3 regions of the Mycolicibacterium sp. YH-1 genome follow, and region 2 is predicted to be linked to each of the others. Evidence: riboswitches for the same ligand, from Rfam matches in the RefSeq annotation. Region 2 holds a riboswitch; each other region holds the start of a gene.
What was found. A riboswitch is a leader RNA that binds a small molecule or an ion and turns the genes downstream of it on or off. The one in region 2 is predicted to bind cobalamin.
Positions count from the first base shown of each region.

Region 1: another riboswitch for cobalamin. It lies ahead of metE (5-methyltetrahydropteroyltriglutamate--homocysteine S-methyltransferase); the one in region 2 lies ahead of L0M16_RS02160 ((2Fe-2S) ferredoxin domain-containing protein).
Region 3: another riboswitch for cobalamin. It lies ahead of L0M16_RS00240 (ABC transporter substrate-binding protein); the one in region 2 lies ahead of L0M16_RS02160 ((2Fe-2S) ferredoxin domain-containing protein).

Region 1 is NZ_CP092915.1:6,778,448-6,785,584, forward strand. Features, by position in the region: gene L0M16_RS31880 (hypothetical protein) at 1-1,020, shown strand, start outside; gene L0M16_RS31885 (isochorismatase family protein) at 1,031-1,594, shown strand; gene metE (5-methyltetrahydropteroyltriglutamate--homocysteine S-methyltransferase) at 1,591-3,867, opposite strand; cobalamin riboswitch at 3,991-4,203, opposite strand; gene L0M16_RS31895 (enoyl-CoA hydratase/isomerase family protein) at 4,208-5,026, opposite strand; gene glgX (glycogen debranching protein GlgX) at 5,132-7,137, shown strand, end outside.
Region 2 is NZ_CP092915.1:451,633-458,769, reverse strand. Features, by position in the region: gene L0M16_RS02170 (ATP-dependent DNA ligase) at 1-265, shown strand, start outside; gene gjpA (outer membrane porin GjpA) at 394-1,974, opposite strand; gene L0M16_RS02160 ((2Fe-2S) ferredoxin domain-containing protein) at 2,682-3,338, opposite strand; cobalamin riboswitch at 3,376-3,518, opposite strand; gene L0M16_RS02155 (diol dehydratase reactivase ATPase-like domain-containing protein) at 3,501-5,252, opposite strand; gene L0M16_RS02150 (diol dehydratase small subunit) at 5,255-5,596, opposite strand; gene L0M16_RS02145 (propanediol/glycerol family dehydratase large subunit) at 5,593-7,137, opposite strand, start outside.
Region 3 is NZ_CP092915.1:49,100-56,236, reverse strand. Features, by position in the region: gene rplI (50S ribosomal protein L9) at 1-304, opposite strand, end outside; gene rpsR (30S ribosomal protein S18) at 317-580, opposite strand; gene ssb (single-stranded DNA-binding protein) at 634-1,149, opposite strand; gene rpsF (30S ribosomal protein S6) at 1,272-1,562, opposite strand; gene L0M16_RS00250 (ABC transporter ATP-binding protein) at 1,647-2,459, opposite strand; gene L0M16_RS00245 (FecCD family ABC transporter permease) at 2,456-3,505, opposite strand; gene L0M16_RS00240 (ABC transporter substrate-binding protein) at 3,502-4,497, opposite strand; cobalamin riboswitch at 4,529-4,717, opposite strand; gene L0M16_RS00235 (glycosyltransferase family 87 protein) at 4,742-6,358, opposite strand; gene L0M16_RS00230 (transglycosylase domain-containing protein) at 6,445-7,137, opposite strand, start outside.

The DNA.
Region 1 (7,137 bases), 940 kb from region 2:
TTGCCTGGAGTCTTCTACGTGCTGCTCTGGGTCGGTCTCGTGGCCGTGTCGGTGGTGCTGGGGCCGGTCTGGCGGCTGCTGTCACCGGTGCGCACGGTCTATCGGCTGCTACCGGCGTCCCGCAGGCCGCCGCCGCGGACGTACCCTGCGCGCTGGGGATACTGGCCGGCCGTACTGGGCCTGTTCGCGTTCGTGTGGCTCGAACTCGCCAGCTCCGATCCGGGATCGCTTGCCGCCATTAAGGTATGGCTCCTGGCATATCTGGTGGTGACGCTTGCCGGGGTGCTGCTGTTCGGGACGCGCTGGGCCGCGCGCGCCGACCCGTTCGAGGTGTACGGCGTTGTGGTGTCGCGCCTATCGCCGTTGCGGCGCAACGCCGACGGTCGCGTCGCTGTGGGTAACCCGTTCGATCACCTGCCGTCGTTGCCGGTTCGGCCGGGCACGGTCGCGGTGCTGGCGGTCCTGCTGGGATCCACTGCGTTCGACAGCTTCTCGGCGATGCCGGGATGGCGCGGTTTCGTCGACGATGTGTCGGGCGGTTCGGGAACGGTCGCGGTACTCGTCCGCACGGTCGCGCTGACGACCTTTGCCGGGGTGGTCGGCGGGTCGTTCTGGCTCGCGGCGCGCGCGACGGGCGGGGTCGACCGCGCGAAGCGGCGCGAACTACCGGGCCTGTTGGCGCACTCGCTGATCCCGATCGTGGTCGGCTACGTTTTCGCCCACTACCTGACCTATCTGGTGGAGCGCGGCCAGCAGACAGTGCTGCGCCTCGCCGACCCATTCAACTGGGGGTGGCTCGGCGACGCGCAGGTGTCCTATGTGTTGTCGATGCACCCGTCGGTCCTGGCCACCCTCAAGGTCGGCTTCGTGGTGGCCGGGCACATCGCGGCCGTGGTGGCCGCGCACGACCGAGCGCTGCGGGTGCTGCCGAAGCCGCATCAGGTGAGTGGACAACTCACGATGATGCTGGTCATGGTCGGCTACACGTTCACCGGGCTGTACCTGCTGTTCGGCGGCTAAGTTTGTCAGCATGCGCGCGCTGATCATTGTCGACGTTCAGAACGACTTCTGCGAGGGCGGATCCCTTGCCGTCGACGGCGGTGCTGACGTCGCACGCAAGCTGACCGACCTGTTGCGCGACCACACCTTTCGCGCTGACTACGACCACGTCGTGGCGACTATGGACCACCACATCGATCCCGGCGAGCACTTCTCGGAGAACCCCGACTATCGCGACTGCTGGCCACCGCACTGCGTCGTCGGCACCGAGGGCGCCGACTTCCACCCCGCATTCGACGCGTCCGCCGTCGAGGCCGTCTTCCACAAGGGCCACTATTCGGCGGCCTACAGCGGTTTCGAGGGTGCGCATGCCGAGGACGGCACGGGCCTGGCCGACTGGTTGCGCCAGCGCGGTGTGGACACCGTCGACGTGGCGGGCATCGCCACCGACTACTGCGTGAAGGCCACCGCCGCCGACGCGGTCGCCGCCGGTTTCACCACCCGCGTCCTGCTGGACCTGACGGCGGGGGTGTCGCCGGCGACGACCGCGGAGGCGGTTGACGCGCTGCGTGCCTCGGGCGTCGAGATCGGCTAGCTGCGGACCTCCCGGGCGGCGGTCACCAGGTGCCTCAGCGACGCCGTCACCTCGTCGGTGGTCCGTGTCTTCAATCCACAGTCCGGATTGACCCAGAGCCGTTCGGCGGGAACCGACTTCAGAGCCTCCCGCAGCGATGACACCATCTCGTCGACGCCGGGAACCCGCGGTGAGTGGATGTCGTAGACACCCGGACCGACGCTGTTGGCGAAGCCCACCTCGTTGAGGTCACCGAGCACCTCCATGTGTGAACGCGCCGCCTCGATCGAGGTCACGTCGGCATCCAGGTCGGCGATCGCTCCGATCACCTCGCCGAACTCCGAGTAGCAGAGGTGTGTGTGGATCTGGGTGGAGTCGGCGACCCCCGACGTGGACAGCTGGAACGCGTCGACTGCCCACCTCAGGTACGCGTCCTTGTCCTTCGATCGCAGCGGCAGCAGTTCACGCAGCGCCGGCTCGTCGACCTGAATGATCGCGATACCCGCCGCCTGTAGATCCACCGTCTCGTCCCGGATCGCCAGCGCCACCTGGGCCGCGGTGTCGGCCAACGGCTGATCGTCGCGGACGAACGACCACGCCAGGATGGTCACCGGGCCCGTCAGCATGCCCTTCACCGGCTTGCCGGTGAGCGACTGCGCGTAGGTGATCCACTCGACCGTCATGGGCGTCGGCCGGCTGACATCGCCGTACAGGATCGGCGGACGCACGCAGCGGCTGCCATAGGACTGCACCCAGCCGTTCTGCGTGGCGAAGAACCCGTCGAGCTGTTCGGCGAAGTACTGCACCATGTCGTTGCGCTCGGGCTCGCCGTGCACCAGCACGTCAAGACCCAGCTCCTCCTGAAGCCTGATGACGTCGGCGATCTCCGCCTTCATCCGGCGCTCGTACTCCGCCGCGTCGATCTCGCCGGCCCGCAGTGCGGCGCGGGCCACTCTGATCGCCGATGTCTGCGGGTAGGAGCCGATTGTCGTGGTCGGCAGGTCCGGCAGATGCAGCCGTTGGTTCTGCGCCTCGCGGCGCTGCGCCGCCGGACCGCGCGTGGTGCCGGATGCGGCGATCGCGGCGATACGGGCACGGATCCGCTCGTTGGACAGGCGCGGGTCGGTACGACGTGAGGCGATGGCCGTGTTCGATGCGGCGACCTCGGCGGCGATGGCGTCCCGCCCGTCCCTCAGACCGCGCGCCAGCGCGACCACTTCGGTCACCTTCTCGGAGCCGAACGCCAACCAACTGCGCAGCGCGGGCTCGAGCCCGGGCTCCGCGTCCAGTGTGTACGGCACGTGCAGCGTTGAGCAGGACGTCGAAACCGCCACTGCACCCGCCGATCCCACGATCGTGGCCAGCGTGCCCAACGCCGCCTCCAGATCGGTGCGCCAGACGTTGCGGCCGTCGACGATCCCGGCGACGACGGTCTTGCCCGCCAACTCCGGGACAGCGGCCACTGCCGATGCGCCGCCCGCGACCAGATCGACGCCGATGGCCTCAACGGGCGTCCGCGCCAGAGCGGGCAGCGCATCGGCCAGTTCGCCGAAGTAGGTGGCCACGAACACTGCGGGCCGTTTGGCCAGGCCTGCGAGCAGCCCGTAGGTGCGCTCCGCCAACTCGCCCGCGTTGTCCAGCGTGTCGGTCACCAGGACGGGCTCATCGAACTGCACCCACTGCACACCCTCGTCCACGAGGACCTCAAGCAACTCGGCGTAGACGGCGAGCAGGTCGTCGAGGCGTGCGATGGGCGCACCCGCCCCGTCGACCGCCTTGGACAACGCGAGGAACGTGATGGGTCCGACGATCACCGGCCTGGCCGGAATGTCGAGTGCGCGTGCCTCTTCCAGCTCACCGAGGAGCTTGAGGGGATTGAGTGCGAACCGCGTCCTCGGGCCGATCTCGGGAACCAGGTAGTGGTAGTTGGTGTCGAACCACTTGGTCATCTCGAGCGGCGCGACGTCGTCGTTTCCCCGCGCGGCGGCGAAGTAGCGGTCCAGATCGCTGGAATCGGCACCGATACCGGCCACACGCTCTGGCAGGGCGCCGACCAGCACGGCGGTATCGAGCACCTGGTCGTAGTAGGAGAAGGTGTTGACCGGAACCGAGTCCAGGCCCGCGGTGACAAGCGACTGCCAGGTGTCGGCCCGCAGGTTCGCGGCAAGGGCCTCGAGTTCGGCTCGTTCGATGCGGCCCGCCCAGTAACTCTCGACGGCACGCTTGAGTTCCCGTTTGGGGCCGATCCGCGGCGAGCCGGTGATGGTGGCGGTGAACGGTCTAGCTGTGGTCATGCGACGTCCTCTTGACGAGACGGATGGATATCACCAAGAGACGTCGAACCGAGCGCGATCATTCCACTGGAGTAACCGCTTCGGCCACTGCCCATTCCACGAGGCGATGATCCACCGAACGCGGCGCGTCCGGTACGGCTGGCAGGTCTTCGGACTCACAGGCGCGCACGATGTTCGTGCACCTACTGGCCGTCGCTTCCCAGCCCTTGCGGACCAGTGCTGATGACGGCGGTCGTTCCTGCATACCGCTGCGGGACAGTCCCGGATTCTCACCGGGTTCCCTCTTGCGATGTCGCCGTCCGAGGACGACGACAAACCAGCTGCACCGGCCAGCGTATCCCTAGTGCCGTGTCGGGTCGACGGGCCGCCCGGACCACTGCGGTGGACGGCCGGCCTGGAACGCCCGCACGCCCTCGCGGGCGTCGTCATGGGCCATGAGTACGCGATGGATGGCCGTCTCCCGTTCCCCGACCGCGGCGGAGTCGAGGTCGAACGAGTCCCACAGCAGCCGCTTGCTCGCCGCCACCGACATCGGCGCGGTATTGGTGGCGATGTCGGTGGCGATCTCCAGGGCCGCGGGCAGCACCTCGTCGGCGGGCAGCACCCGGCTTCCCAGCCCCAGCGCCACGGCGCGGTGCCCGTCGAGCGTCGCGCCCGTCAGCAGGATCTCCGCGGCGTTCGCGATCCCGACCAGGCGCGGCAGCACCCAGTGCGAGTATGCGTCGCCGACCACCCCGCGGCGGACCTGCACCACGCCGTACTTCGCGTCGGCGGCGAACAGTCGGATATCGCACTGCAGCGCCAGGGTGAGCCCAAGCCCGAGGGCGTGGCCGTTGACCGCGGCGATGACGGGTTTGCTCAGCGTCCAGGCGGGCACCGCGACACCCGCGGCGGTGAAGCCTGGGCCGGTGCCCGCGAAGGTGTCCTCGCCCCCGGCGAGGTCGGCGCCCGCGCAGAATGCGGGTGGGGCCCCCGTGAGGACCAGAACGCGAACGCTGTCATCGGCATCGAGCCTGGTGTACGCATCGGCCAGCTCCTGGCGCATACCGTCACCGAACGCGTTGCGCCGCGCGGGCCGATTCAGCGTGACAGTAGCCACACCGGCCTGCACGTTGGTTTGCAATGTGCGGTAAACGGGCAGTTCAGCAGGTGCGCGCAAGCGACTCCCCTCCAGTCCGAACAACTCGCCCAGCGTGCCCTCGCACCCCGGTGCGCCGTATCGTCGCCATAGTCGCATCAAGTGAAACAGCCAGAAGGGTTGCCCTTGTCCGAAGCTTCGAGTTCCAACGCCGTTCCACAGGAGATCTGGCGCGGCAAGGCCTATCCGCTGGGCGCGACGTACGACGGATCAGGCACCAACTTCGCGGTCTTCAGCGAGGTGGCCGAGCGTGTTGAGCTGTGCCTGTTCGACGCGGACGGCACCGAGAGCAGGATCGCGCTTCCCGAGGTCGACGGTTTCGTGTGGCACGGTTTCGTGCCCACCATCGAGCCGGGGCAGCGATACGGCTACCGGGTGTACGGGCCCTATGACCCCGACAACGGTCACCGCTGCAACCCGAACAAGCTGTTGCTCGACCCCTACTCCAAGGCCATCGACGGCACGTTCACCTGGAACCAGTCACTGTTCGGCTACACCTTCGGCGACGAGAACAGCCGCAACGACGACGACTCGGCCGCCGACATGCCGAAGTCGGTCGTGATCAACCCGTTCTTCGACTGGGGCACCGACCACCCGCCGCACCACGAGTACGCCGACACCGTCATCTACGAGGCCCACGTCAAGGGGCTGACTCAGACTCATCCCGACATCCCCGAGCAGATCCGCGGCACGTACGCGGCCGTTGCGCACCCCGTCATCATCGAGCACCTGAAGTCGTTGGGCGTCAACGCCATCGAGCTGATGCCGATCCATCATTTCGCCAACGACTCAACCCTGATCGAGAAGGGCCTGTCGAACTACTGGGGCTACAACACGATCGGGTTCTTCGCGCCCGATCACAAGTACGGCAGCAGCGCCACCCCCGGCGGTCAGGTGCAGGAGTTCAAGGCCATGGTCCGCGCGCTGCACGAGGCCGATATCGAGGTGATCCTCGACGTGGTCTACAACCACACCGCCGAGGGCAACCACCTGGGCCCGACGCTGTCCATGCGGGGCATCGACAACGCGGCCTACTACCGACTCGTCGACGATGACAAGCGGTACTACATGGATTACACCGGCACCGGTAACAGCCTCAATGTCGGTCACCCGCACTCACTTCAGCTGATCATGGACTCGCTGCGCTACTGGGTCACCGAGATGCACGTCGACGGGTTCCGCTTCGACCTGGCGTCCACCCTGGCCCGGGAGTTCTACGACGTGGACAAGCTGTCGACGTTCTTCGAACTCGTGCAACAGGATCCGACGGTCAGCCAGGTGAAGCTCATCGCCGAACCGTGGGACGTCGGCCCCGGCGGCTACCAGGTGGGCAACTTCCCGCCGCAGTGGACCGAGTGGAACGGCAAGTACCGCGACACCGTGCGCGACTTCTGGCGTGGCGAGCCCGCCACCCTCGACGAGTTCGCCTACCGCCTCACGGGTTCGGCCGACCTGTACGAGCACACCGGCAGGCGACCGGTCGCGTCGATCAACTTCGTCATCGCACACGACGGGTTCACGCTGCGCGATCTGGTGTCCTACAACGAGAAGCACAACGAGGCCAACGGCGAGGGCAACAACGACGGGGAGAGCCACAACAGGTCGTGGAACTGCGGCGTCGAGGGCCCAACCGACGATAAGGAGATCCTCGCACTGCGGTCCCGGCAGGAACGCAACTTCCTGGCGACTCTGCTTCTGTCTCAGGGCGTTCCGATGATCTGCCACGGTGACGAACTCGGGCGCACGCAGGGCGGTAACAACAACGGCTACTGCCAGGACAACGAGATCACCTGGATCGACTGGGCCAACGCCGACGCCGAACTTCTCGACTTCGCACGGGCGGCCTCGGCACTACGCGCGGCGCACCCGGTGTTCCGTCGCCGCCGGTTCTTCAGCGGCAAGCCCGTGGGCAGGCGGGGTGAGGCCGGGCAGCCCGATATCGCGTGGTTCGCGCCCGACGGCGACGAGATGACGGGCGACGACTGGGGTTCGGGATTCGCCAAGTCGGTGGCGGTCTACCTCAACGGCCAGGGCATCCCGGACCGCGACGTGCGCGGCCAGCGGGTCATCGACGACTCGTTCCTGCTGTGTTTCAACGCCCACTACGAGGACATCGAGTTCACCCTGCCGCC
Region 2 (7,137 bases):
GGCCGCCCACGTCGCGGACCCCGCACCGCAGCGCAGTGCCGGGTCACGCTGGAGCGCGGGCAAGGACCTGTCGTTCGTACCGCTGCGGCCCGAACGCGTCGTCGAGGTCCGCTATGACCACATGGAGGGGCAGCGGTTCCGCCACACCGCGCAGTTCAACCGGTGGCGCCCCGACCGCGACCCGCGCTCGTGCACCTTCGCGCAACTAGAGCAGCCCGTCACCTTCAGCCTCGGCGACATCGTTCAGGGGCTCACCACACGCTGACTGATGTGAGACGGTGCTGCCGCCAGACCCTGCAGGTCGCTGAGCCACGTCGCAGCGGTAGATCTGGATTGCAGGAGGCCCCCTCCTTCTGGTGCGAAGGAGGGGGCCCACGGGTTTAGCTGGTGCGGTTACTCGTTGCCGCCACCGGCGTCGCTGCCGGTGCTGCTGCTCGAGCTGGAGCTGGAGCTGGAGCGGTTACCGCCGAGGGCCTTCTTGATCCCGTCGCCGAAGTTCTTCGCCGCGGCCCCGACCTGATCGCCGAGAGCCTTGAGCCCCGCCTGAGTCCGGTCGCCGGACTTGTTGTTGGCCCCGGCCTTGACACCAGGCACCACCTTGTTGCCGTCCTTGGTATCAACAGGTGTAACGGTGGTGTCGGTGTCGGTGCCAGTGGTCTCACCCTCGGCCGGTGCCGTCGTACTCGGTTCGGATGGCACAGTTTCCGTGACATCGGTCGGCACGTCAGCGGGCGCTTCCGCCTCGATGGGTGTTGCGGGTTCCGGTGTGACCTCGACCTTGGGCGCCTCGATGGCCGGAGCCGGCGCCTGCCCCGCAGCAGCGTCCACTCCGGGAGTAGAACTGGCGCCCAGCGAGACCATCTGGGCATTTACCGATGGCAGCGAGGCGACAGCGTCAACGGTCGGCGCGGTATCAACTGCGGCAGCCAACACGTTGTTCGTCACGGCGCTGGGACCGGTGATCTGCGGGAATTTCAGCTTGGCCAGAGGGTTACCCACACCGTCCCAACCGATTGCCTTGGCGATCATCTGCGAAAGGCTCGCCAACGCGGCAAGCGGGCCGACCGCACGGCCCAGAACGGTTAGTGGTGAGCCTCCTAGTTGAGTAACGAAGGTTAGGGAGTTGAAGATCGAGCCGCCGGGCTGGAACACCCCGGCCACGGACTTCGTAGCACCGGCGGTGAACAGTCCGCCAAGTTCCACGCCGAGAGAAGTGATGTTGAAGCCGGCCGGCATAATCCCGGATGCACTGATCAGCGGCACCAGCGCGTCAAGGTTGAGGGACGCACCGTTGAAGAAGGCCCCAACAACGGTAGCTGGCATGGCGACGAGCGTCTGCAATGCCGTTTGAATGTCCGGGGCGGTCATAATGGCGCGGATGCTGTTGAGGGCCGCCACCACGGGGCTCACGAACGGGCCCGACAAGCCAATCAGGACACCGGTTAGCGGTGACGCCAGGAGCTGAAGGACTGTCCGGATCGGCTCGTTGAGAGCCGGGATCGCGGGATGGGGGGTGAGGCCCGTGAGAGCCCCCCACATGAGGGAGTGGATTGCGTCGTTGGAGTCCGCGGCCCAACGTTTGAGGTCCGCCGGTGTCCCGCCGAGGAAGGTGGCGGCGTTGAACGCGTTCTGCAGATTCGTGCCGATGTCGTTGAGTACGGCGCCGATGTGGCCCGGGTTGTTGAGCAGCACCCCGAGGTAGTTGACCTGGTTGACGATGGCCTGCTGCAGGACGGCACCGGGCGCTTTGAAGTAGAAGTCGGCGACCCTTGTGGCGTTGGCGGAGGCGGTGTTGAACGAGTTGACCCATGGGGTGATGAGATTCGCCCCGGCCGTCAGCTCTACCGATGTGTTAACAGACCGGTGTGCGGCGGCCTGAACGGCCGGGGGGGGCGCCATGGGGGCGAGGGCGATCGCGCCGGCGGCTGTCAAAGCCAACCCGGAGGTCACGTAGGGGCGCAAAGCGGAGTGCAAGGTATCTCCTTGGGTGGTCGATATTGACGGGCGTGACGCTACCCGAGAAATATTTGAACATTGGAGTATTTGTAGAACCTGTTCTATTTTCGGAAAAGCAGCACCGCTGCGGTCGCCTCACCGGTAGCGAAGCAACTGTCCATCGCTGCACGGCGGGGCTCCGCGACCTCGAACCACAACCGATCCGCCCGGGATTCCCTACAGACTGTAAAAACTGATTCGAGCGGGCCGCCACATCGCTACCGCGTCCCAAACAGCGCCAATTGGACTGTTTAAGTCCATGAAACAGATGGCAAGTCAGATAGCCGTAGACGCATCGAGGCGACTGGACGACAATCGCTAAGCGATTGCTCAGCCCAACTGTCAACTGTCGCCCGGCGAGCGTGGTGGGTGCCGCCCAAGCCTTCCGTAACTTTGCCGTCGACTCCCTGCAGTCACTCCCAGTTATCCAGCGAGAGGTCGCAAAATGAAACATGTTCACCACCTCAGCTTCGCGGCATCGAACGTTCTTTGGCCGGTGATTCTTCACTGAAGGACGCGACATCGGTTGCGCTGGCGCGAACACTTGAGCGCCTTCTGCCGTCACCCGCTCCTGGCTGTCATCCGACACATGAAGGGGCAGCCCAACTAGAGCAGCCCGTCACCTTCGGCCTCGGCGACATCCTGCCCGGCCTCGGCTAAGTGGCCGCAGGTGAATCACGACCATTTCAAGGACGTGGCGGTTTGTTCACTTCGCGTCCGACCTCGCGCTGCGGATCGGCGGCCCAGGTGTCGACGAGAGCCCCAGCATCCTGGGCGGAGACCGGACCCCACCACTGGTCGCCCGGATGCACGACGACAACTGGGGCGTGGTTACACGGGAAGAGACACCCCGTCTGCGTCACCAATACGTCGTCGTCGCCGAGCCCGCGTTCGCGCAGCCGGTCGTCGATCGCCTCTGCGACGGACGCCGAGCCACGTGCGGTGCAACGCGGACCGCGACACACCAGAACATGACGACCGTGCCCGGGCACCTGCTCCCAGGCAGGCGACGACAGAGCGGCCTCACCGCCTGTCACGGGCCGGTCTGCGACCGTGACGACGAGTGAGCCCGGGTGCCGCCGGGTCCAGTCCCCGGCCACCCTCCGCAACCACGATCGTGCGGGCGCCGGGGCCCCCGCGGTGGGCGCGGCCACGAGGTGCACGTGCGCACCCGGCTCGTCGGCTGCGAGATCGTCCAGCACCTCGACCAGGGTGGGTGACCCCATCTGCAGGTATGCGACGCGTGCGTCGGCATACTCGGCGATGAGCAACAGGTCGGCGTCCTGCGACGGTGCGTCGACGCCCAATCCGACAAGGACACGGCGGTGAGGGCGGGCAGTCATGACTTAGTCCTTGTCTCGGGGAAGCACCGCCCCGAGGTCGAAGGGAACGATGTGGCCGAGTATCTGGCTCACGAAGCGCACAAGACGCCTGCTCACAGTGGCGGTACCGCGCCGGAATCGCACCGGACTTCCTTGTTCCACATCGCGAAGAACGGCTGAACTCTAGCAGCTCAATGGTTTTGAATGCCGGGCCGCGAACAGGTGAATCAGCCCGCACGCCACCGCGAACCGCGGTCCGTGCACACCGTCGATATTGGCCCGCCCGACAACGACGGGCACGGCGCGCAGTGCCTCACCGACAGTGCGCAGCAGTTCGTCGTCGAGTGCGCCGCCACCAGCCAGCACCAGGGCGCTCGGCGGCTGCTCGAAGGCTCGCATGCAGCGGGCGATGTTGGACGCGACCGTCTCCTGTTTGACGGCCAACCGCAGGCTGCGCCACTCCTCGGCGGCCAGCTTGCTGGAGAACGGCACCAGACCCGCGTCACCTCGTGTACAGAGCCTGCCGATCGCGTCGGCCGGCGCGGGCGAGTCCAGGAAGACGCGGCGGCCGTCCTCCTCGTGCGCGACGTGCGGGCCCTCCACCCTGACGGCGGGGGTGCGCTTCACACGCTCGGCAAGCGCACGCGGAATGCCCAGCACCCGCGCCACTGCGACCGTGATGGTCTCCCCCGCCCCTGCCGCGACGACGGTTCGCTCGGCGCCGATCAGGTCGATGGTGCCGCCGCCGATATCGCACACCAGCGCGTCAGGCGGCAACCCCGGTGTGGTGCGAGCGCCCCATGCCGCCGCCTCCGGCTCGGTGCTCAGGGTGCGTGCCGGCCGTCCCGTCAACTCCGCCAACGTGATTGCGGCGTCGGAGACCTCGTCGGCCGACAGCATGGCCACGACCGTGCCCTGGGCGTCGACGACACCACGGCGCAGCCACGCCCCGCTGTCGATCGACGCGAGATCGGTGAAGAACGCATCCTCCACCGCGATGCCGCTCGCCGCAGCGGGAACCGAGCGCAGGCGGATGCGTTCGACGCAGCCCGGCGGCGCCAGCCGCAACACGGCGTGGGCCTGGGCGGGCGAGTATCGCACCGTGTCGCCGGCCATGCCGTCCGTGCCGTTTATGACACAGTCGACGTAGTCGTCGTCGGCCGTGGGCGCGGGCACCGGGCTGGTGCGCCGCGTGACGGCGATCGCCGAGGAATCGGCGAGTTCACGGCAGAACTCCGCGATGTCGACGATGTCGTCGTGGCTCAGGTGCAGTGCCGCCGACAGTGCGATGGGATCGGCCATGGCGCGATACGCGCGACCCTCCTCGACGACCTCCACGGCGACCAACGCGCCGGGTTCCACACCGTCGACGTCTGCCTCGTCCACGACCGGAACGTCGATGGGGATGCGGTTGCGGATGAGCACGGCGTCGTCCTGCGCGACGATCACGCCGGCCACCTGCCAGCCGCGGTCCACGGCGTCGGAGATGGCCAGTGCGGCCACCTCGAAATCGGTTGCCCCGTCCACGGATACGACGACCGGTCCGCCATCCACCGGGCCGTCGAGATCGGCGAGTCGAACATGGTGTCCCACCCCGCACCCGGCGCCGGCCGGGGTGCTGGCGTCGGGCCTGCGCAGGTTTCGGACCGGAGAGCGCGGTGACGACGCCGGAGGGATCGGTGCGGTCGCCGTGTCAACCGGCCGCAGCGCTGACAGCAGAAGTTCCTCGGCTACAACTCCTGCCTCGACCTCGAGCCGGTGCAACAGGGCGGCCGCGCCCTTGAGCGATTCGCGAGATCCCTTGCGGTCACGGGTGCGAGCCTGCCCGTGCGCAAGCGTGGTGACGGTGCCGCCATCCACCCGCGCCAGCACGATCTCGGTGGTGTGGTTGCCGACGTCGATCCCGGCGACGACGCCCGCGAACCGCTCCGGCACGCTCAACGCAACAGTCCCCGCCGGCCGTAGACGTCAGCGGCCTGGCGCACCAGCTCCGCGCAGCGTGATGCACCGCGTGCCTCGAGTGACGCGCGAAGTTCCTCGAGTTGCTCGGCAGTGGACCGGTACGGGCGCAGCGCCTCGTACAGCTCCATCACCTCTTCGTCATCGACGGTCGCCAATTCCGCTGCACGCAGGAAGTTCTCGGCGAGCTGCGGGTTCCCGTGCTGTTCCGCGACGGCGGCCTGATGGACCAGCGTCGCGGGATCCATCCGCAGGTCTGACAGGCCGAGCTTGCCGTCGACGGCGTTCTCGACGGTGAACCGTTCTACCTCGGGGTTCATGGCCGCCTCACCTCGACGGTGACGGGGGGCTGGCCTGGCTCACAGGCCGCCCGCTCAAGCGCGACGAGGGCGACCGCGCGGGCGTGGTAGCGCGCCGAGATCGACTCGTCGGTACCGCCGGTGAGGATCGGCACGGGCGCCATACCCTTCGCGTGCCGCGCGGCGTTCTTGCCGAGTTCGCGGTACATCTTCGCCGTCAGCAGCGGCGCCACGCTGAACAGTTCGAGGTTGGCCAGCGGTGCGAGATCGCGCCGGTGAATCAGCGCTGTCCCCTTGCCCTGCAGTCCGATTCCGATACCGGAGCCCGACAGCCGCGCAGCGGTCAGCCCGATCAGACCGACGTCGATGGTGGACCGCACCCGCACCAGCCTGGGCACACAGCCCTCCTCCTCCAGACCGGCCGAGATCTGCCGCAGCACCTCGGACACGGTCAACCCGCACAGCGTCAGCCACACGCTGCGTCCCCACGCCGGGGACAGTCCGATGCAGACTTCACGCGGGTCGCTGCCCTGGCGGGCGATCTCGACGTCGTTGACGATGACGTGGCCGTGATGCTCGGCCTGATCGGCGGTCAGTTCCGCGGCGCTGCGGGCTTGGCGAACACCGTCGATCTCGGCGCGCCGTCGCTCGGACAGCGTGTAGCCCGTTCCCGGCCCGGCGTAGTCGTTGGGATCGGTGACCTTGGACAGGACACGGAACTCCTCGTCGAATATCGCGGAGGTCTGCAGCTGATCACCCTTGAGCCGCTCCCGGGTGAGCCGGGCGATCGCGTCGGCCTCGGCCTCGAACCCCGTGCGCTGCAATGACGCGATGACGTCGAACACGGTGAGCGATCTGGCCTCGATCGAGGCGGCCGCCTCCGCGACGATCTTCGGATGCCCGGCCGAGAGGTCGCGGGAACCGTTGGCCACCACCACTTCCTCCACCCGGGCGTCGTCGTAGTCGGCGAGGCCGAGGTCGCGATACACCGCCTGCACGGCCCTGGCCCCGCGGCGCCTCACGGCCTCCAGATGTTCGGCCGAGACGGTGCGCAGACCGCCGTCGGCACCCCAGTCCCGTTGCAGCACCAAGAAGTCGTCCATGTCATCGGAGTTGAAGTTCGACAGCGCGAAGGCGTTGTCGTAGCGCGGGATCGAGCCGAATCCGGAGAAGATGAAGTCCGCGCCTGCGAGCAACACGGGCAGCGTGTGTGCGCTGCGGCGAATGTCAGATTCGGAGATCAGGTTGTCATTGCCTGCGCAGGACTCCAGGTCCCGCATCATCACCATGAGGTTCTCGGCGAGTAGTTCCTTCATACCGTCGGGCACCGAGGCCACGACACCGACGCCGTCGATGCCACCGTTCTGCACTCCCTGGGAGCCGAGTGCCCGGGCCAGCGAGACGCACCGCGACTCCAGATACAGGATCGAGCACCGCTCGGCCGCACCCATCAGCACCTCGGCGCCACCGCCGCTGGTGACCCGCATCTTCAGGCCACGCGAGGCGTAGGCGGAGGTGAGGATCGCCTTGCTGAACGGGGTGTCGTCACCGTCGACGAACAC
Region 3 (7,137 bases), 400 kb from region 2:
AGACGACGTCGGCCGTCGTCACCGAACCGAACAGCTTTCCGCTGTCGCCGGCCGTGCGTGCGGGCAGCGACACCGAGCCGAGCGCCTCAATGGCGGTCTTCAGCTCGACGGCGTGCTCGCGGTCGCGGACGGTCTTGATCTCGCGGGCGCGACGGATCTCGTTCGCCTGGCGCTCGGCGCCACGCGACGCTGCGATCGCCAGACCACGGGGCAGCAGGAAGTTGCGGCCGTAGCCGTCCTTCACCTCAACGGTGTCGCCAGCCGACCCAAGATGGTCGACCTCAGCGGTGAGAATCAGTTTCATTGTTCTTCCGATCTACCGCGTCGCCGAGCTGAACGGCAGCAACGCGACCTCGCGGGCGTTCTTCACCGCGATCGCGACGTCACGCTGGTGCTGCACGCAGTTACCGGTCACACGGCGGGCACGGATCTTGCCGCGCTCGCTGATGTAGGTCCGCAGCAGTGCGGTGTCCTTGTAGTCAATGTTCATGCTCTTGCCCTTCTTCGAGCAGAACACGCACTTGCGGGTCTTGACCGGCTTCTCAGGCGCCGGCCGACGCTTGCTTGTCGTCTTGGCCATGTCGTTCTCTTTCTGGTTCTTGCTTTGTGGGCGTCGTCAGACGCCAGGAATTGTCAGAAGGGCGGTTCGTCGTCGGCACCGCTGAACGAGCCCGATGCGGGCGCGCTGCCCCACGGGTCGTCCTTGGGCGGCTCGGCGGGGCGTGAGCCACCGCCTCCTCCGCCGCCACCGCTGCCGAATCCACCGCCGCCACCGCCACCGCCGCGACTGGCCTTGTTGACCTTGGCGGTTGCGTAACGAAGTGACGGCCCGATCTCGTCGACCTCGAGCTCCACGACGGTGCGCTTCTCACCTTCGCGGGTCTCGAACGAACGCTGCTTGAGCCGACCGGTGACAACCACCCGCGCTCCGCGGGTCAGGCTCTCGGCGACGTTCTCGGCCGCCTCACGCCAGATGTTGCACCGGAGGAACAGCGCTTCGCCGTCCTTCCACTCGTTGGTCTGACGATCGAATGTGCGCGGTGTCGACGCGACGGTGAAGTTCGCGACGGCTGCACCCGACGGGGTGAAGCGCAATTCGGGGTCGGCGGTCAGGTTTCCGACGACGGTGATGATGGTGTCACCAGCCACGGTTTCCTCCTGAGATCTGGGTTCGGCTCTTCGCGCAAGCGCTCATCGCTGACGGCGTGCTCGAAGACTGCGGTCGCAGGCGAGCCTACGGAACTGCAACGACGAGCACGTGCTGTTGGCGACTAGTGCTTGTCGGTCCGCATGACCTTGGTCCGCAGCACGGACTCGTTCAAGCCGAGCTGGCGATCCAGCTCCGACACCGTGGCCGGTTCGGCCTTCACGTCGATGACGGCATAGATGCCCTCACCGTGCTTGGCGATCTCGTACGCCAGCCGGCGACGTCCCCAGATGTCGACCTTGTCGACGGAGCCGCCATCCTTGCGGATGACGTTCAGGAACGTTTCCAACGACGGAGCTACAGTCCGCTCGTCGAGAGTGGGGTCAAGGATGACCATGATTTCGTATGGACGCATAAGGAACCCATCACCTCCTATGGTCGTGTGCGGCCGCGGACATTCCGCGACAGGAGGGTCGCCTGCGTCGGCAACTGGGCCAGGTTACCCGACGAGCCCCCCACCTGCGAAATCGCGCTCCCGGGCCCCCGGGTCGTAGTTCACCTGCGGCCGCCCGGTGTCAGGGTGCGGCCGCACGCTGGCCACCACCCGGTAGACCTGCGCCAGAAGCTCGGTCGTCAGCACCTCGCCCGGAGGCCCGCAGCACACCTCGCGCCCTCCATCCAGCACATGGACCACATCGCAGAAGTGCGCGGCGAGGTTGAGGTCGTGCAGTGCGACCACCGCGGTGATGCCCAGCGCGGCGGGCAGCGCCAGCACGTCGAACTGGTGGCGGACATCGAGGTGGTTGGTCGGCTCGTCCAGGACGAGCAGCCGGGGCTGTTGTGCGAGCGCACGCGCGATCAGAACCCGCTGCCGTTCCCCACCCGACATCGAGGCGATGGGCCGATCACCGAGGTGGCCGACCCCGACCATCCGCAGCGCGTCGTCGACGATCCGCTCGTCGGCGACGCCGTCCCGCTGGAACATTCGCTTGTAGGGCGCGCGTCCCATCGCGACGACGTCGCGCGCCCGCAGGTCGAAGTCGCCGGTGACGTCCTGCAGGACGGCGGCCACGGTGCACGCGGACTGCCGCACCGGAATCGTCTGCACGTCGACGCCGTCGATGTGAATCGACCCGCTCGTCGGGCGCAGGATCCGCACCAGACTGCGCAGCAGCGTCGACTTGCCGCATCCATTGGGCCCGACGATGCCGATCACCTGGCCGGGCTCGGCGCGCACCGACACCTCGTGCAGGATGCGGCGACCACCGAGCTCCACGCACAGCTTGTCGGCGTGCAGGCGGGCGCCGGTCATGACCGCACCGCCCCACGACGGGCGTCGCGCCGAATCAGCCACAGGAAGAACGGTCCACCGCACAGCGCGGTGAGCACACCCACCGGAATCTCCTGCGGCGACGCCAATGTGCGCGCCGCGATGTCGGCGAGGACCAGGAACGACGCGCCCGCCAACGCCGCCGCAGGCAGTGCCCGGCGATGGTCGCTGCCGACCAGGAGGCGCACCGCGTGCGGCAGGATCAGCCCGACGAACCCGATCGGACCGCTGACCGCGACCAGCACGCCGGTCATCAGCGATGCCAGTACGAAGGTCACCACCCGGAACCGGTCGGCGTCCACACCCATGGTCACCGCGGCCTCATCACCGGCCAGCAGCACGTTCAGCGTCCGCGCGTGTGCCAGCAGATAGACCAGTCCGAGCAGCACCGCCGCCAGCGGCAGCCACAGCGAATTCCACTGCGCACCACCGAGACCGCCCAGCATCCAGGTCAGTACCTGACGCGCCTGATCGCCAGTTCTGGCGGTCAGCAGCATCAGACTTGTCACGGCCGACAGCACGTACGCGACGGCGACTCCGGCCAGCACCAGACGTGTCGTGGTGATCTGGCCGCCCGCGCGGGACAGGAAGTACACCAGGCCCAGCGCACCGACGGCGCCGACGAACGCCGCGACGGGCATCGAGGCCGCACCGAGAATCGCACCACCGGTCACGATCACGGCCACCGCGCCCACCGAGGCGCCCGAGGAGACCCCGAGCAGATACGGATCGGCCAGCGGGTTGTGCACCAACGCCTGCAACGTCATCCCGATCACCGCCAGCCCGGCACCGACCACCGCGCCGAGGACCACTCGCGGACCGCGCACGTGGGTGATGATCATCTGATGGTGTGGCGCCCCGCTCGCATCGAACATGCCGGGGAGCGACTGGTGCAGCAGGTTTCGGGCGACATCCATCGGTGGGATCGAGATGGACCCGATCGCCAGGCCCGCGATCATGCACGCCGCGAGCAGCACCCCCAGCGCCAGTAGCACCAGCGGATAGGGCACGCGGCGTCGGGACGTCACCGGAAGCGGGCGGGATGCAACTGCTCGGCCAGTGGCCCCACCGCGTACGGCGCCCGCACCCCGAGCACGGCGTCCTGCAGCGTCAGCACGGCGAACCGGTCGTCGCGGATCGCCGGTACCGCAGCGAGTTCCGGCCGGCTGCGCAGGAACTCCTTCTTGGCCTCGATCGTTGGCGTGCCGAAGTAGTCGTAGATGACGATGACCTCGGGCTGCCGTTGCAGCACCTGCTCCCAGGAGACGTCGGCGAACGTCTCGTTGAGGTCGCCGAAAATGTTCGCACCACCGGCCAATTCGATGATCTGATTGCCGATGCCCTGCCGGCCCGCCGTGAACGCGGTGGCATCACCGCTGTCGTAGACGAACACCGAGACCGGGTCGACGCCCTCGATGCGGGTAGTGGCCTCGGCGACACTGGCCGCCATGTCCGACACCAGGGAGTCGGCCCGTCCCGGGACGCCGAACAGCGTCGCGATGGTGCGCACCTCGTCGTAGACGTCGTCCATGGTGATCGGTTCGGTGGCGCAGTACTCCGGGTTGAGGTAAGTGGTGATGCCCGCATCGGCGAAGGAGGCCCGCGATCTTCCCGCCGACTCGTCGAACGTGCTGCTGTACCCGCCGTAGACGAAATCCGGTGCCAGCTCCAGGATCTGCTCGAACGACGCGTCCTTGTTGGACAGCTCCGGGATGGCGCGGTAGTCCTCGGCGTACTGCGGTAGCGGCGGGTTGTCCGGGTACACCGTAGCGACGATGGAGTCGCGCAGACCGAGCGCGAGCATGAGCTCCACCGACTGCTGGTAGTAGCCCACGGCGCGCGTCGGTGCCGCCTGCCGCGTCACCTCGACACCGCAGTTGTCCACCGAGACGGGGAATCCCGGCGCGGCGGCGGCGCTGGCGTCAGCGTCACCCCGCTGTGCGCACCCCGCCAGAAGCGGCAGGGCGAGGGCAGCGATCGCCAGCAGGCGCATCGGTCGGCGTTGGGTCAGGCATGGCATTGCATCGGCTCCATCCGGGATGTCCACGTCCCAGAACGAGGTCCGGCGGGAGCAGTATCCTGACTCCTGGATCGATGCTCACCCCGACCTTCCAGCCTTGACGGCCGTGGTCGACAGCGGGGTTCGCTCCCCAGTCACAGTGGCGGGACCGCGCCGGTTTCGCACCGGCTTCCTGACTGCCCATCGGAGCCGGTCGGCGACCGGCCATCTCGACACTATCGGAGATGTGTCGCTCACGGCGCCGTCAGGTGGTGAGAACAGCCTCGCGCTCGGCCGACACGACGGGTTGCGGCTCGCTTCGGGGCCGCAGCCGAGCGGGCCACCAGGACGGGAACGCGTCGGGGGCGCGATCAAACACGCCACCGGATTGGTCGTCCACACGACCGTGCAGGCGGACCAGATCCTGCTCCGGCCGGTAGATCTGCCGGACCACCAGCACACAGAGGCCGACCACGGCGATATCGCGCAGCAGCACCGTCGTGGTGAACCACTCCTGGGGCAGACCCATGTTCTGCTCGCCGTAGAGATACAGCATTCGCGGCATCCACACCAGCGCATCAATCGTCATCCATCCCAACAGGATTCGGCGATGCGGCAACGCCAGCGCGGCCAACGGCACCAACCACAACGAGAACTGCGGGCTCCACACCTTGTTGGTCAGCAGGAAGGCCGCCACAACCAGGAACGCCAGCTGCACCAGACGGGGACGGTGCCTGGCGGTCAGACCGATGTAGGCGATCCCGGCGCAACACACCGCGAACAACACCGCGGTCACACTATTGAGCACGGTGGGGGGTTCCCAGAAGCCCAGGTTCTGGTCGAACCCGCCCCACCCGGTGAAGGACTTCACCACGTTGTAGATGGAGTCCATGTCGTCGCCGCGACGGGTGTTGAGCCGGAAGAACTCAGACCAGCCGCGCGGGAACATCACCATGATCGGCAGGTTGACCACCAACCAGGCCAGCACCGCGGCGATGGTCGTCTTCCCGACGTCGCGGACCCGCCCCGTGCGCACGCCCAGGATCACCAGCGGGATCAACAGCAGTAGCGGAAAGAGCTTGAGCGCCACGCCGATCCCGATGAGCGCCCCGGCGAGAACCGGTTTTCGCCGCGACCACGCCAGCAGCGCGCCCACTGCGGCCGCGACGGCCAGGGCGTCGAAGTTGGTGAATATCTGGAAGATCAGCAGCGGCGAAGCCGCCACCACCGCGGCGTCCCAGACCCGGCGCCCCGCCAACCGCGATGTCGCCCACACTGTCGCCATCCACGCCAACGCCAGACCGAACGCGGCGATGTTGAAGAACATCACCACCTCGGCGACGATCGGCACCGACACAAGCTTCGTCAACGCCGTGTAGGTCTTGGCCAGCGTCATCGACACGTACTGATACATGCCGGTGAGGACCGGATACTCCATGTACCTGACGGCGGGCGTGCCGTCGTACTGAATCTGCTGCTGGCCCTCGGCGTTCTTCTCGATCCAGCTCGACTTGTACGGGAACTTCCCAAGATTGAGCAGTTCGGCGGTGTAGAGCGGCACGGTGTCGGAGTAGCAGAACTCGTAGTAGGCGCGTTGGTTCTCCCACACCGCGACCCGCTGGTCCGCGGTCCCGGTGTCCGTCGACTGCAGGCACGCCGCCTTGGTGGAGTAGCCGAACGCCAGGAACAACACCGCGAGTGCCAGCATCACCCGCAGCGGAGTGAGGAAGCGAGTGCGGCCGATCAGCGCGTGCTTGCCGACCGGACCTCCGACAAGTCCCGACAGTGCCCGGACCGTGACGTCGTTGCGGCTGGGCAGATCGCGGTCATCCGCGCTCCGCAGGTCGTCGGCCAGCGGAGCGGGCGATACGGCCCCGGCCAGCGGAGCGGGCGATACGGTCCCGCCTGGCGATACGGTATCCGCCGGCGGCTCCGGCGAGTCCGTCGACCGATCCGGCTCAGCGCCGGTCACGGTGGCGGCGGGGGGGCTGTCGCAGTCGGGGTGACAGCGGCCGGATCACCAGGCACCGGGGGCAGATTCGGATCGCCAGGCGGTGGCGGTGGCGGCATGGTCACCGTGGTCGGCGGCCCGAACGGGATCGTGATGCCCGGGGCGATCTCCAGCGTCGGCTGGATGACGGTCTCCGACGGTGGCGGTGGCGGCACGTTCGGCGGTGGCGCGCTCGGCGGGGCGACGGGCGCCGGTGGGCCCGCATAGCCGCCGATCTCGGTGGGCTTCGGGAAGGTCTCCTTGTCGGTGCCGTCGAGCGCGCCGTCCATGGTCTCCTTCCAGATGTCGGACGGCAGTCCCGACCCGTACACCGGGCTGCCGTATGACGTCACGAGCGGCTTGGTCCCGTCGGTGGTACCCACCCAGACCGCGGTCGACAGCGACGGCGTGTAGCCGACCATCCAGGCGTCGCGGTTGGCGCCGGTGTCACCGAGCTGGTTGGTGCCGGTCTTGGCGGCGGAGACGCGCCCGCCGGCGAGGTTGTGCCCGTTGGAGTAACCCGCGATCGGCGCCATGGCGGCGGTGACGTTGTCGGCCACCGCCTTGTCGATGCGCTGCTCGCCCTCGCTGGCCTGTTCGCCGGCATCGAAGAGCACATCGCCCTTGGCGTTGACGACCTTCTGCACGAAGTGCGGCCGATGGTAGACACC